2 regions of the Kaistia sp. SLG-1 genome follow, and region 1 is predicted to be linked to the other one. Evidence: predicted binding sites of a transcription regulator. Region 1 holds the regulator's gene; the other holds the start of a gene.
The links. The regulator PhoB, encoded in region 1, activates phosphate uptake and scavenging genes when phosphate is short. The targets are predictions, from matches to a motif close to TGTCATNNANCTGTCAT.
Positions count from the first base shown of each region.

Region 2: AC6HZP_RS10630 (CorA family divalent cation transporter) is a predicted target of PhoB. The motif match lies at 4,790-4,806, and genes of this name have one in related genera.

Region 1 covers NZ_AP048544.1:815,404-823,301, forward strand. Annotated here, with positions in the region: gene pstS (phosphate ABC transporter substrate-binding protein PstS) at 1-52, shown strand, start outside; gene pstC (phosphate ABC transporter permease subunit PstC) at 178-1,131, shown strand; gene pstA (phosphate ABC transporter permease PstA) at 1,143-2,036, shown strand; gene pstB (phosphate ABC transporter ATP-binding protein PstB) at 2,033-2,818, shown strand; gene phoU (phosphate signaling complex protein PhoU) at 2,844-3,560, shown strand; gene phoB (phosphate regulon transcriptional regulator PhoB) at 3,594-4,292, shown strand; gene AC6HZP_RS03690 (GcrA family cell cycle regulator) at 4,738-5,271, opposite strand; gene AC6HZP_RS03695 (aspartate aminotransferase family protein) at 5,680-6,912, shown strand; gene argF (ornithine carbamoyltransferase) at 6,928-7,851, shown strand; gene AC6HZP_RS03705 (Hsp33 family molecular chaperone) at 7,851-7,898, shown strand, end outside.
Region 2 covers NZ_AP048544.1:2,360,270-2,368,167, reverse strand. Annotated here, with positions in the region: gene cydD (thiol reductant ABC exporter subunit CydD) at 1-539, opposite strand, end outside; gene AC6HZP_RS10645 (cytochrome ubiquinol oxidase subunit I) at 688-2,277, shown strand; gene cydB (cytochrome d ubiquinol oxidase subunit II) at 2,293-3,444, shown strand; gene cydX (cytochrome bd-I oxidase subunit CydX) at 3,461-3,592, shown strand; gene AC6HZP_RS10630 (CorA family divalent cation transporter) at 3,688-4,704, opposite strand; gene AC6HZP_RS10625 (NAD(P)/FAD-dependent oxidoreductase) at 4,899-6,182, shown strand; gene amaB (L-piperidine-6-carboxylate dehydrogenase) at 6,220-7,764, shown strand.

The DNA.
Region 1 (7,898 bases):
GGCCAAGGACATCCTTGGCGCCGACGGCAAGCCGGTCTTCGCGGCCAACTAAGCCGAGCTGATCAGGAAGAGGGGCGCGCTGCCCCTCTTCTTCCTCGTGACAAATATTGGCTCCGTATGCGGAACCGGGAAAACAACATGGTCGATGCAGCGATGACGGGCGTGACCAGCGCCGGCATGGATGATGCCAAGCTGAAACGCATGCGCCGGTTCAGGGCCGGAGACGCCACCTTCAGGGGACTGACCTTCGGCGCCGCGACGCTGGTCCTGCTGCTTCTCGGCGGCGTGATCCTGTCGCTGATCCACGGCTCGATCCCGGCGCTCTCGACCTTCGGCCTGGGCTTCCTCACCTCCCAGTCCTGGAACCCGGTCACCGAGAAATTCGGCGCGCTCGCGCCCATCTACGGCACGGTGGTGACGTCCATCATCGCGCTTCTGGTCGCCGTGCCGGTCGGCATCGGCATCGCCATCTTCCTGACCGAGCTGTGCCCGCCCTGGCTGAAGCGTCCGATCGGCGTCGCCATCGAACTGCTCGCCGGCATCCCCTCGATCATCTACGGCATCTGGGGCCTGTTCGTCTTCGCCCCGTTCTTCCAGACCAACATCCAGCCCTTCCTGATCGACGTGTTCGCGCCGATCCCGGTGCTGAACGGCCTGTTCGCCGGCCCGCCCTACGGCATCGGCGTGCTGACCGCCGGCTTCATCCTGGCGATCATGGTGCTGCCCTTCATCACCTCGATCACCCGCGACGTGTTCGACACGGTTCCGCCGGTGCTGAAGGAGGCGACCTACGGCCTCGGCTGCACGACGTCGGAAGTCGTCACCAAGGTGGTGCTGCCCTATACCCGCGTCGGCGTCATCGGCGGCATCATGCTCGGCCTCGGCCGCGCGCTCGGCGAGACGATGGCCGTCACCTTCGTCATCGGCAACGCCCACAAGATCTCCGCCTCGATCATGGCGCCCGGCACGACCATCTCGGCCTCGATCGCCAACGAATTCACCGAAGCCGTCGGCGACCTCTACACCTCGTCGCTGATCGCGCTCGGCCTGATCCTCTTCGTCATCACCTTCATCGTTCTCGCCGCGGCGCGCCTGCTGCTGCTGCGCATGAACGTCAAAGCCGGCAATTGAGGCGCGCGACCATGGCAAGCACTCTCAGCACAACCGGATATTCAGCCGCCTCGACGCCCGCCGCCCAGGCGATCTATCGCCGCCGCCGGCGCGGCAACGCCGTCCTGCTGACGCTCTCCGTCGGCGCCACCGCCTTCGGCCTGGCCTGGCTGGTGCTCATCCTGGGCGCGCTGCTCTACCAGGGCCTCAGCGGCCTCTCGCTGGCGGTGTTCACGGAAATGACGCCGCCGCCCGGCTCGGCCGGCGGCCTGCTGAACGCCATCTGGGGTAGCCTCCTGATGACCTTCGGCGGCGTCATCATCGGCACGCCGATCGGCATCCTCGCCGGCACCTACATGTCGGAATACGGCCGCAACAACAAGCTGACGACGATCGTCCGCTTCATCAACGACATCCTGCTGGCGGCGCCCTCGATCGTCATCGGCCTGTTCGTCTACGAGGTCATGGTCGTCCAGATGGGCCACTTCTCGGCGCTCGCCGGCATGGTCGCCCTCGCCATCCTGGTGATCCCGGTCGTCGTCCGCACCACGGAAGACATGCTCAACCTGGTGCCGAACCAGCTGCGTGAAGCGGCCGCGGCGCTCGGCCTGCCGCGCTCGGTCATGATCCGCCACGTCGCCTACAAGGCCGCGATGTCCGGCATCGTCACCGGCGTGCTGCTGGCGATCGCCCGCGTCTCCGGCGAGACCGCCCCGCTGCTCTTCACGGCGCTGAACAACCAGTTCTGGAGCACCAACCTCAACGCGCCGATGTCGTCGCTGCCGGTGACCATCTTCCAGTTCGCGCTGTCGCCCTATCCGGATTGGCAGAAGCTCGCCTGGACCGGCGCCCTCCTCATCACCTTTACCGTGCTGGCACTCAACATCGTCGCCCGCGCCTTCCTCAGCCCCAAGGCTTCCAAATGACCCAGACCGCGATGAACACGGCCGGCATGGCCGAGAAGATCTCGATCCGTAATCTGAAGTTCTTCTACGGCGACAACCTGGCGCTGAAGACGATCAACCTGCCGCTCTACGAGAAGAAGGTCACGGCGTTCATCGGCCCGTCGGGCTGCGGAAAGTCGACGCTGCTGCGGGTCCTCAACCGCATGTACGACCTCTACCCGCGCCAGCGCGCCGAGGGCGAGGTGATCTTCGACGGCCAGAACGTGCTGAACCCCGACCAGGACCGCAACATGCTGCGCGCCCGCGTCGGCATGGTGTTCCAGAAGCCGACGCCGTTCCCGATGTCGATCTACGAGAACATCGCCTTCGGCATCCGCCTCTACGAGAACATCTCGCGCTCCGAGATGGACGGCCGGGTCGAGGCGGCGCTGACGCGCGGCGCGCTCTGGAACGAGGTCAAGGACAAGCTGCATTCGAGCGGCCTCAGCCTCTCGGGCGGCCAGCAGCAGCGCCTCTGCATCGCCCGCACCATCGCGGTGCGGCCGGAAGTCGTGCTGTTCGACGAGCCCTGCTCGGCGCTCGATCCGATCTCGACCGCGAAGATCGAGGAACTGATCGACGAGCTGACGACCGACTACACGATCGCCATCGTCACGCACAACATGCAGCAGGCGGCGCGCGTCTCCGACTACACCGCCTTCATGTATCTCGGCGAGCTGATCGAGTTCGACGAGACGACGAAGATCTTCACGTCGCCGAGCGACAAGCGCACCCAGGACTACATCACCGGACGCTTCGGCTGAGGCCGGGCGGACGTAGGAGCACGAGATGTCCGAACATATTGTTTCCCGCTACGACGAAGAGCTCAATGACGTCGCCCGCCGCATCGCCGAGATGGGCGGCATGGCGGAGCGCCTGGTCGACGTTGCCGTCGGTGCTCTGATCCGGGTCGACACGGCCACCGCCAAGCAGGTGATCGCCGACGACAAGAAGCTCGACGCACTGCAGCGCGAATGCGAAGAGCGCGCCATCATGATCATCGCCCGGCGCCAGCCGATGGCGATGGACCTGCGCGAAGTCATCGCGGCGCAGCGCATCGCCAGCGATCTCGAGCGCATCGGCGATCTGGCCAAGAACATCGCCAAGCGCGTCATGGCGCTCGATGGCCAGCTCCAGTCGAAGCGCTTCAACACCGGCGTCGAGCACATGGCGGAGCTGTCGCTGACCCAGCTCAAGGACGTGCTGGACGCCTATGCGAGCCGCGACGTCGACCAGGCCTATGAAGTCTGGAAGCGCGACGAAGAAATCGACGCCATGTACACGTCGCTCTTCCGCGAGCTTCTGACCTACATGATGGAAGATCCGCGCAACATCACCTTCTGCACGCATCTCCTGTTCTGCGCCAAGAACATCGAGCGCATCGGCGATCACGCCACCAACATCGCCGAGACGGTCTACTATGTCGTCACCGGCCAGGTGCTCGCCGAAGACCGCCCGAAGCAGGACGAGTCGAGCACGACTGCCGTCAACTATGAGAAGAACTGACGGTATCGTCAGCCACACCCCAGGAATTCGTGAATGACGCCACGCGTTATGATCGTCGAGGATGAGGAGGCGCTGAGCCTCCTCCTCCGTTACAATCTGGAAGCGGAAGGGTACACGGTCGAGGTCGTGCCGCGCGGCGATGACGCCGAGATGCGCCTCCTCGAAACCGTGCCCGACCTGCTGCTGCTCGACTGGATGCTGCCGGGGATCTCCGGCATCGAGCTCTGCCGCCGGCTCCGTGCCCGCGACGCCACGCGCACGCTGCCGGTGATCATGCTCACCGCCCGCGGCGAGGAGCAGGAGCGCATCCGCGGTCTCGCCACCGGCGCCGACGACTATGTCGTCAAGCCGTTCTCCGTGCCGGAGCTGATGGCGCGCGTGCGGGCGATCCTGCGCCGCTCGCGGCCCGAGGTGATCGCCACGCTGCTGCGCGCCGGCGACATCGAGCTCGATCGCGAGACGCACCGCGTCCGCCGCTCGGGGCGCGAGCTGCATCTCGGCCCGACCGAGTTCCGCCTGCTCGAATATCTGATGAAGAGCCCCGGCCGCGTGTTTTCACGCGAACAGTTGCTGGATGGGGTCTGGGGTCGTGACGTCTATGTCGACGAGCGCACCGTCGACGTCCATATCGGCCGCCTGCGCAAGGCGGTGAACCGCGGCCGCGTCAAGGATCCGATCCGCACCGTGCGCGGCTCCGGCTATTCCTTCGACGACCAGTTCGCGATGGCCTGAGGCAACCACTCCGCGTGAACCCTCCCCTTGAGGGAGGGTCGCCAGATGCGAGATAGTCCGGGGGGCTGCCGTGGCTGCCTCCGGCACGGCTTCTTCCGGGGAGGACCACCTCCTGCCTTCGCCTCCCCCTGAGGGGGAGGTCGGACCGCAGGTCCGGGAGAGGGTTTAGGGAACCCTCCGGATAGACCGTAAACCCTCACCCGCCGCACTTCGTGCGTCGACCTCTCCCTCAGGGAGAGGTGAGGGGCGAGCTTCGGATCCGCCTTCAAGAGCTAAAGAACAAGAAGCCGCGTGCGGGACAGAATCCCGGCGCGGCTTTCTGTTGTTGGCAAGGGGAGGCCGGAAAACAAATCGGCCGTGCGCCTCGATGGAGGACGGCACGGCCGGGATTGCGGCTGGTCTCGTCGGCGCGCCAGGCGCCGGAGCCAGCGTCAGGCCGGCGCGATCAGGCGCCGACGGCCTTCTTCTGGCGGCGGTCATGCACCGGCTGGTAGGCGACGCGCGAATGATATTCGCAGTAGGGAATGCCGGAGTTCGACCGCTGGCCGCAGAAATGGAAATCCTCGGTGCTCGGGTCGCCGATCGGCCATTTGCAGGTCTGTTCGGTGAGCGTGAGGATCGTGGCATGCAGGCTGATCGGCACGACGACGTCGTCCGAGCCGGCCGGGCGGGGCATGCGCCGCGGTTCCGGCACGATCTGGCCGAGCGGCTTCAGCGCGGTATTGCCCGCCACCAGCGGCCTGACAGGATTGGGGCGGCCCGTCGTTGCGGATCGGCCATTGCTGGTCGTCGCAGGCTTGCGGGCGCGAGCCACCGGCGTCGAAGCCGGCTTGGCGCGACCCGACAGGCTCAGCCGATGTACCTTGCCGATGACCGCATTGCGCGTTACGCCGCCAAGCTCCGAGGCGATCTGGCTCGCGCTCAAACCGTCGGTCCAGAGCTTCTTCAGCAACTCAACCCGTTCGTCCGTCCAAGTCATAGCGTGTCCTTGTCGGTCGGAGCGATACCCGGAATCCTGTCGCGGTCGTCGGCCAGGGGGCATGACGACTTTGAACGCGATACTTGGGTCAGGGGGAGGTACCGGCTCGATATTTCGTATCTTAACGGTTATTAAGATACTATATGGCCTGACTCGGTGACAAGAGTCGGCAGGAATCCTAGATGTGGATCCTTGCGTTTTCCCCAACTTGCGGTCTCGGCCCCGAACCGTGAGTCGGGTCAATCGCTTAGCCGCCGCCGAGGCCCCTCCGCCGCCGTTTTCATTGACACAAAACGTCACGACCGTGATATAAGGGCAACGCAAAAAGGTGCTGCCCGGCGCGTCGGCCTCGGGTGGCACTTTTGATTTTTGGCACCCATTTCCGTGGTTTCATCCGAAGGAGGGGATATGAACGCCCCCGATAGCAGCGTAAAAAAGACCTCGTCCAGCCTCTTTGACACCTTTGCGCGTGCACCGCTCGAGTTCGAGCGAGGCGAGGGGGCCTGGGTCTTTACGCGAGACGGGGACGCTTATCTCGATTTCTCCGCCGGCATCGCGGTGAACACGCTCGGCCATGCCAACCCGGTCCTTGTGCAGGCGCTGACCGAACAGGCCGGCAAGCTCTGGCACACGTCGAACCTGTTCCGGATCCCCGGCCAGGAGAAGCTCGCCGACACGCTGGTCGCCAACTCCTTCGCCGACCGCGTCTTCTTCGCCAATTCGGGCGCCGAGGCCAACGAGGCCGCGATCAAGACGGCGCGGCGCTACCACTATGTCAACGGCCAGCCCGAGCGGTTCCGCATCCTCACCATCGAGGGCGCGTTCCACGGCCGGACGCTGGCGACGCTCGCCGCCGGCGGTCAGCAGAAATATCTCGACGGCTTCGGCCCGAAGGCGGACGGTTTCGACCAGGTGCCGTTCGGCGACATGGCGGCGATCAAGGCGGCGGTGACGCCGGCGACGGCGGCGATCATGATCGAGCCGATCCAGGGCGAAGGCGGCGTGCGCTCCTTCCCGACCGATTTCCTGCGCGAGCTCCGGGCGCTTTGCGACGCCGAGGGCATGCTGCTGATCATGGACGAGGTCCAGACCGGCATTGGCCGCACCGGCAAGCTGTTCGCCTATGAGTGGACTGGCATCGCCCCGGACATCCTGACGGCGGCCAAGGGCATCGGCGGCGGCTTCCCGCTCGGCGCGTGCTTGGCCACCAACGAGGCGGCCAAGGGCATGACGCCCGGCACGCACGGCACCACCTTCGGCGGCAATCCGCTGGCGATGGCGGTCGGCAATGCCGTGCTCGACGCGGTGCTCGCCGACGGCTTCCTCGAGCATGTGCGCGAGACCGCGCGCTATCTGAGCCAGCGCCTCGGCGGGCTGATCGACAGCCATCCCGGCGTCGCCGACGGCATTCGCGGCGAGGGCCTCTTGATTGGCATTCACGCGCTGAAGCCGATCCCCGAGGTCGTCGCGGCGCTGCGCGACCAGCACATGCTGGCGGCCGGCGCCGGCGACAACGTGCTCCGCCTGCTGCCGCCGCTCAACATCGGCAAGGCCGAAGTCGATGCGGCGATCGACAGGATGGACGCCGCCTTCACCGCAATCGAAGCCGCCGCCGCCGATGCGGCGCGGCAATCCGCATAAGCGGGACGGGGCATCATGGTTCGGCATTTTCTCGACCTGACAGAGTTCGATTCCGCGACGCTTCGGCAGATCATGGAAGGCGCGAAGCGCATCAAGGCGTCCCGCAACGGGGCGCTCGACGGCGTCGGCCCGCTCGCCGGCAAGGTGCTGGCGCTGATCTTCGAGCAGCCCTCGACCCGGACGCGCGTCTCCTTCGACGTCGGCATGCGCGAGCTCGGCGGCCAGACGCTGATGCTCACCGGCGCCGAGATGCAGCTCGGCCGCGGCGAGACCATCGCCGATACGGCGAAGGTGATGTCGCGCTACGTCAACGGCATCATGATCCGTATCCTCGATCACGATGCGCTGGCGGAGCTCGCGCGCAACGCCACGGTTCCGGTCATCAACGGGCTGACGCGCCGCTCGCATCCCTGCCAGGTCATGGCCGACATCCTCACCTATGAGGAGCATCGCGGCCCGATCACCGGCAAGACGGTGGCCTGGCTCGGCGACAGCAACAATGTGCTCGCCTCCTGGGTGCACGCCTCGGCGCGCTTCGATTTCCGCCTGAAGATCGCGACGCCGGAGGAGCTGGCGCCGGCGCACAGCCTGCTCGACTGGGCGCGCTCGCATGGCGGCGAGGTCATCGCCGGCGAGGATCCGCATGACGCGGCGGCCGATGCCGATTGCATCGTCACCGACACCTGGGTCTCGATGGGCGACAACGAGGCCGAACGGCGGCACAATCTCCTGAAGCCGTACCAGGTTAACGCCCGCCTGATGGCGCGCGCCAAGCAGGACGCGCTGTTCATGCATTGCCTGCCCGCCCATCGCGGCGAGGAGGTGACGGCCGAGGTGATGGACGGACCGCAATCGGTCGTCTTCGACGAGGCTGAAAACCGGCTGCACGCGCAGAAGGGCATTCTTGCCTGGTGCCTGGGTGGCCCGGAGGCACTCTGATGGAAAAACTTGAACCCGTAGATACCGGCGCGATCGACGCGGCCGGC
Region 2 (7,898 bases), 1.5 Mb from region 1:
AGGAGCACGATGCCGACGACGAGATCGACCGGCATCAGCCCGATGGCGAAGGCGATCGGCACGACGGCGGCGGCGATCATCGCCGGAACGAATCGGGCGAAATAGCCGTCAAGGGCCTCGACCTGGTCGAGAATCTGGCTCGCGAGCTCTCCTGAGGCACGCTGACGCATCCAATCGGGCCCTCGGCGCATCAAATTCGCGAAAAGATCGCGCCGGATCGCCTGCTTGACGTCTTCGGCGGCGCGAATTCCGGCCCATTCGCCGATCCAGGCGAGCGCGGCGCGGGCGGCGACGAGGCCGGCGAGACCGGCGAGCGCGGGCATCTGCGTCGCCATCTCGACGTGGTCGACGATGGCGCGATGGAGGATGGTTGCAAGCCAGTAAGCCTGCGTCACCGTCAGGCAGGCGCTCACAAGCGGCACGAGAATCGCGATGCCGAGCGCACGTTTGCCGACACGTCCCCGCTCCCTCAGCCACCGGATTTCACGGGAGGACGGGCGGGCGGGCGCGGAGTCGCGCCTGGATTCGACAGTGTTCATGTGGCCAAGCTTATAGTGTTGGCCGGTATCCGTGCGGCCCCTGTGCCAATCCACCGCACGCGTGATCTCGCTGCATTGATTTCGCTCAATGTTCGGAGCCTTATGGAACCCTAGCTGTGAAAGCCTGGCGACTCAAAAGGTATAGGCCATGATTGATATCGATGTCGTTACGCTGTCGAGGCTGCAATTTGCGGCCACGGCTATGTATCATTTTCTCTTCGTTCCCCTGACGCTCGGGCTCTCCTTCCTGATGGCGATCATGGAGAGCGTCTATGTTATGACGGGCCGCGAGATCTGGCGCCGCATGACCCTCTTCTGGGGAACCTGCTTCGGCATCAACTTCGCCATGGGTGTGGCGACGGGTGTCGTCATGGAATTCCAGTTCGGCATGAACTGGTCCTATTACAGCCACTACGTGGGCGACATCTTCGGCGCGCCGCTGGCGCTCGAAGGGCTGATGGCTTTCTTCCTCGAAGCATCCTTCATCGGCCTGTTCTTCTTCGGCTGGGACCGGATGTCGAAGGTCGGACACCTTTGCGTCACCTGGCTGGTCGCCTTCGGCGCCAACTTCTCGGCGCTCTGGATCCTGATCGCCAACGGCTGGATGCAGCATCCCGTCGGCGCGGTCTTCAATCCCGACACGATGCGCATGGAAGTCACCGACTTCATGGCGGTGCTGTTCAACCCGGTCGCGCAGGCGAAGTTCGTCCATACGGTCAGCGCCGGCTACGTCACCGGCTCCATGTTCGTCATGGCGGTCAGCGCCTGGTACCTGCTCAAGGGCCGGCACCTGGAGTTCGCCAAGCGCTCGATGGCGGTCGCGGCCAGCTTCGGCCTCGCCTCGGCGCTGTCCGTCGTCGTGCTCGGTGACGAGAGCGGCTACGTGACGACGGAAAACCAGAAGATGAAGGTCGCCGCGATGGAGAGCATGTGGCACACGGAGCCGGCTCCGGCCGCGCTCAACCTCATCGCCTTCCCGAACATGGAGAAGCAGGAGAACAGCTTCTCCATCAGCGTCCCCTACCTGCTCGGCGTCATCGGCACGCGTTCGCTGACGAAGGAACTGCCCGGCATCGTCAACCTGGTCGAGACGGCCAAGGACCGGATCCGCGACGGCATCGAGGCCTACAAGGCCCTGCAGGTCGTCCGCGCCAATCCGGGCGACACCCAGGCTCGCGAGGTGTTCAGCGAGAAGTGGCCGAACCTCGGCTACGGCCTCCTGGTCAAGCAGATCCGCCCCGACGTCGAAAACGCGACGGACGCGGACATCACCAAGGCCGCCGCCTCGACCATCCCGAACGTGCCCGTCATGTTCTGGAGCTTCCGCCTGATGGTGGGTCTTGGCTTCTACTTCATCGCCTTCTTCGCCGCCGCCTTCTACATCGCCTCGCGGCACAAGCTCGGCGAGCAGCGCTGGACGCTGTGGCTGGCGCTGTTCAGCCTGCCGCTTCCCTGGGTGGCGATCGAAGCCGGCTGGCTGCTTGCCGAATATGGCCGTCAGCCCTGGGCGATCGAAGGCGTGCTGCCGACCTTCTATGCGGCATCCGGCCTGACGTTCACCGATCTCGTCATCAGCCTGTCGATCTTCCTTCTGATCTACAGCGTGCTGGCCGTGATCGAAGTGATCCTGATGGTGAAGACGATCAAGAAGGGCCCGCTGGAGCATGATCCGCTGCAGCCGGCCGTCGCAGGTCCCGACGTGCTGCCGATCCCGGCCGCCGCCGGCCCCAAGCTCTGATCCGCGGGGGTTATCATGAATGACATTGTACCAGTCGACTACGAAACGCTCCGCCTCATCTGGTGGCTCCTGCTCGGCGTGCTTTTGATCGGCTTCGCCGTGATGGACGGCTTCGATCTCGGCATCGGCGCCCTCCTGCCGTTCGTCGCCAAGACGGACGAGGAACGCCGCGTCGTGATCAACGTCGTCGGGCCGGTCTGGGAAGGTAACCAAGTCTGGCTGATCCTCGGCGGCGGCGCCATCTTCGCCGCCTTCCCGATGCTCTACGCCGTGTCCTTCTCCGGCTTCTACCTGGCGATGATGGTGATCCTGGTCGCCCTCATCCTGCGCCCGGTCGGCTTCAAGTACCGGAGCAAGATCGGCGATCCCGGCTGGCGCTCGACCTGGGACATCGTGCTCTGCATCGCCGGCGTCATTCCGGCGCTGATCCTCGGCGTCGCCGTCGGCAACGTGCTGCTCGGCGTGCCGTTCGAGTTCGACGACACGCTCCGGACGTTCTGGCGCGGCAACTTCTTCCAGCTGCTGACGCCCTACGCGCTTCTCGCCGGCCTCGTCAGCCTCTCCATGCTGATCATGCATGGCGCGGCGCTGCTGACGTGGAAGACCGAGGGCGTCATCGCCGATCGCGCCCGCAGCTACGGACGGCTGGCGGCGCTCGCCGTCATCGTGCTGTTCGCGCTTGCCGGCGTCTGGACCGCCTATGGCATCGGCGGCCATGTGCTGACCAGCGTCATCGACCCGCTCGGGCCTTCCAACCCGCTCGGCAAGACGGTGTCGGTCGAGAACGGCGCGTGGCTCGCCAACTACACGAAGTATCCGTGGATGATGATCGCGCCGATCCTCGGCTTCGCGGGCGCGCTGCTGGCGCTCGTCGGCTTCACCGTCAGGAAGCCGGCGCTCACCTTCATCACCTCGGGCGCGGCCATCTTCGGCATCATCGCCACGGCCGGCGTGTCGCTGTTCCCCTTCCTGCTGCCGTCCTCGGTCGATCCGAGCAACGGCCTCACGATCTGGGACGCGTCCTCGTCGAAGCTGACGCTCTGGGTGATGCTGCTGTCGACCTGCTTCTTCCTGCCGATCATCCTGATCTACACGGCCTTCATCTACCGCGTCATGCGCGGCAAGGTGACGGCGGTGACGATGGACAAGAACCCGAACGCCTACTGAGCGGAGGATTTCAGCAATGTGGTATTTCTCCTGGATCCTCGGCCTCAGCCTCGCCTGCGCCTTCGGCATCCTGAACGCCATGTGGTACGAGCTGCGTGACGACCGCCTGAAGGGCCGCCTCGGCATCACGCCGAGCAAGGATCGCTGATCTAGACCAGCGCCCGGCGCAAAACAGAACGACCGCCCGACGGATCCGACGATCCCGGGCGGTCGTTTTCGTTTGGGGGCCTCGGATCCGCCGCCCTAGTCGAAGAAGCCGAGCCGGCGCAGCAGCAGAAGCGTGAAGCCGGAGGCGACGACGCCGATGACGGAGGCGCCGATCCAGCCAGTGGAGCCGTCGAGGAACGGCAGGCCGCCGGTGTTCATGCCGAAAAAGCCGGTCACCAGCGTCGGCGGCATCAAGAGCGCCGTCATGATCGAGAGCACATAGAGGTGGCGGTTGCTGATGTTGGCGAGCTTCGCCGCGATCTCGTCCTGCAGGAAGCGCGCGCGGTCCTGCACTTCCTGGACTTCCTGATCGAGCGTCTCGATGCGGCGCAGGAGCCGTTCCGCCGCCGCGGAGGCGGCCTGGTGGCTCTGCTCGTCCTCGTCGTCGTCGTCCTCGGGAAACTCGCGCAGGATGCTGCGGAAGCCCGACAGCTGACGGTGCAGCTTGACCGCCGTCCGCCGCAGCGGCCCGAGCCGGCGCGACTCGTCGTGCAGCCGCTCGTCGAGCACGCGGTCCTCGATCGAATCCGCCTCCATCCGCAGCGCACGAAGGGTCTCCGCCATGGCACGCAGCACCTGCTCGATCATCAGCTCGAACAGCGCGACGGGACCTGAGACGGGCTGGCCGCTCTGGATCTTGCTTCGCGCCAGCGCCGCGGCGCGCACGGGATGCCGCCGGCCGGAGACCAGATAGCCCGGACCAAAGGCGAAGCGCATCGGCACCGTCCGGTCGGAATCCTCGCCCGGATGCTCCTGCAGCGTGTCGGAGAAGCGGCCCCAGACGGCGTGCTTGTCGAAATCGAGCGTCGGATGATCGTCGACGGAGAGCAGCAGGCGACGCGCATCGCCGCTCAGCCAACCGACCCCGGCGATCCAGTCGCGCGCCAGACGATCGACGAAATCGATATGCACCCAGACAAAACCATCGGCCGGATCGCTCGGCGCGATCGTCTCGTCCAGCGCGATGGCGCGCGCGCCGCCGCCGGCATCGAAACGATAGGCCCAGATCACACCCGAGACGGGTCGGGACAGCGCAGAAGCTTCAGCAGGCATTGCCGGATTGATCATCGCATCGCTTGCCGGTCGAGCAGGAATTTCGACATGCCGCCGCGCGGCGGCACCACATGCGACAGTTCATATGACAGAACGATGACAGGCCGCGCGCGGGTCGTGGAATTCCATTGTCGCCGACGCGGGCGGCAGCCATGATCGCCTTACGGAAGGTGAACATCCGCCGGGACGGGCTCATGCAGAACGATCCACGATCGCACGGTCTCTGGGAGCGCACGGCGCCGCCTGCCCCGCCTTTGACGCCTCTCGCCGGCGACCGCACGGCCGACGTCGTGGTGATCGGCGGCGGCTATACCGGCCTGTCGACCGCCCTGCATGCCGCTCGCGACGGCCTCGATGTCGTGCTGCTCGAGGGCGTCGAGATCGGCTTCGGCGGGTCGGGGCGCAATGTCGGGCTGGTCAATGCCGGCATGTGGGTGATGCCTGACGACGTGCCGGCGACGCTCGGCCGCGAGCCTGGCGACCGCCTGCTCGAGCTGCTCGGCGACGCGCCGCGACAGGTTTTCGAGCTGGTCCGGGCGCATGGCATCGAATGCGAGCTGGAGACACAGGGAACGCTGCATTGCGCCGTCGGGGCGAAGGGGCTGGCGGAGATCCGGCAGCGGGCGGGGCAATGGCTTGCCCGCGGCGCGCCGGTCCGCCTGCTCGACGCCGCCGAGACGGCGGAAACGACCGGCAGCCATGCCTATGCCGGATCGCTGCTCGACCTTCGCGCCGGGACGATCCAGCCGCTCGCCTACGCGCGCGGCCTCGCCCGCGCCGCGCTCGATCACGGCGCGCGCATCCATGTGCGAAGCCCGGTGGTCTCGGCGGAAAGAGCGGCCGGCGGCTGGCGCGTGGCAACGGCGGGCGGCAGCGTCACGGCCGGGTGGGTGGTCGTCGCGACCGACGCCTATACGAGCATGCCCTGGCCCGAGATCCGCGCCGAGCAGATCCACCTGCCCTATTTCAACTTCGCCACCGTGCCGCTCGACGCGGATCTCCGGAGCACGATCCTGCCGGGGCGGCAGGGCGCCTGGGATACCCGCGAGGTGCTGAGCTCCTTCCGCTTCGACCGGGCCGGCCGGCTCGTCTTCGGCAGCGTCGGGGCGCTGCGCGGCAGCGGCGCGCCGATCCACCGCGCCTGGGCCAAGCGGGCGCTCGCCAAAATCTTCCCGCAGATCGGCGAAATCGCCTTCGAGGCCGAGTGGTACGGCCAGATCGGCATGACGGACAATTGCCTGCCGCGCTTCCACAAGCTCGCCCCCAACGTGATCGCCTTCTCGGGCTACAATGGACGCGGCATCGCGCCCGGCACCGTGTTCGGGCAAATCCTCGCCGGGCATATCGCGGGCCGGATCCCGGAGGAGGCGCTGCCGCTTCCCGTCACCGATGCCAGCGCGGCGCGCTTGCGCCGTCTCAAGGAAGCCTATTACGAAGTGGGGTCGCAGATCGCCCATCTGGCCGACGCCCGGCTTTGAAACGCAGTCGAGACCCGGATTTCGAGGAAGGAAGAGCATGACCATCGCCATCAAGAACAGCCTCAAGGCCGAGGTCGACACCCTTCTCGCCGAGATCGGCGTTCCCGCATCGGTACGCTCCGGCGGCACGCTCGCCGTCCATTCGCCTGTTACCGGCGAGGAGCTGGCCCGTCTCGTCGAGACCGACGAAGCCGCGGCGAACCGCGCCATTGAGGCGGCGCATGCGGCCTTCCTCGCCTGGCGCAGCGTGCCGGCGCCGAAGCGCGGCGAACTGATCCGCCTGCTCGGCGAGGAGCTCCGCGAGCACAAGGCGGCCCTCGGCCGGCTGGTCTCGATCGAGGCCGGCAAGATCGTCTCGGAAGGCCTCGGCGAGGTACAGGAGATGATCGACATCTGCGATTTCGCCGTCGGCCTGTCGCGCCAGCTCTATGGCCTCACCATCGCCACCGAGCGCAGCGATCACCGGATGATGGAGACCTGGCATCCGCTCGGCGTCACCGGCGTGATCTCCGCCTTCAATTTCCCCGTCGCGGTCTGGTCGTGGAATGCGGCGCTGGCGCTCGTCTGCGGCAACAGCGTCGTGTGGAAGCCGTCCGAAAAGACGCCGCTGACGGCGCTGGCGACGACGGCCCTGTTCAACCGCGCGGCAAAACGCTTCGTCGCCGAAGGCGGCACGCTGCCGGACGGCCTCGCGACCGTCCTGATCGGCGGCCGCGCCGTCGGCGAGGCTCTGGTCGACCATCCGCGCGTACCGCTCGTCTCGGCGACCGGCTCGACCGCCATGGGCAGCGCCGTCGGCCCGCGCCTCGCCGGCCGCTTCGCCCGCGCCATCCTGGAGCTCGGCGGCAACAACGCCGCCATCGTCTGCCCCTCGGCCGATCTCGACCTGACCTTGCGCGGCGTCGCCTTCGCCGCCATGGGCACGGCCGGCCAACGCTGCACCACGCTGCGTCGCCTCTTCGTTCATGACAGCATCTACGATGCCCTCGTGTCGCGCCTGAAGCAGGCCTATGGCTCGGTCAAAATCGGCAACCCGCTGGAGGCCGGCACGCTGGTCGGCCCGCTGATCGACGCCCGCGCCTTCGAGGGCATGCAGCGGGCGCTCGGCGCCGCGAGGGCCGCCGGCGGCACGGTGACGGGCGGCGATCGCGTCGACGCGGCGGCCGCGCCCGCCGCCTATTACGTGCGACCCGCCATCGTTGAGATGCCGGCGCAGACCGGCCCGGTCGAGCAGGAGACCTTCGCGCCGATCCTCTATGTCCTGCGCTATTCCGATTTCGACGAGGCGCTTCGCCTGCACAACGCCGTGCCGCAGGGCCTCTCCTCGTCGATCTTCACCAACGACCTGCGCGAGGCAGAGACCTTCCTCTCGTCGCGCGGCTCCGATTGCGGCATCGCCAACGTCAATATCGGCCCGTCCGGCGCCGAGATCGGCGGCGCGTTCGGCGGCGAGAAGGAGACCGGCGGCGGCCGGGAATCCGGCTCCGACGCCTGGAAGGCCTATATGCGCCGCGCCACCAACACGATCAATTTCGGCAAGACGCTGCCGCTGGCGCAAGGCGTCCAGTTCGACGTCGCCTGACGACTTCCGAAGCCGATCCTACCCCGACGAGCCCGGCCCATGACCGGGCTCGCGACGGGGCTCGCCCGGTCGCGCCCATGCAGGATTTCGCGGCAACCGATTGATCTTCCAGCCCTTCGTCCCGATCCGGAAAT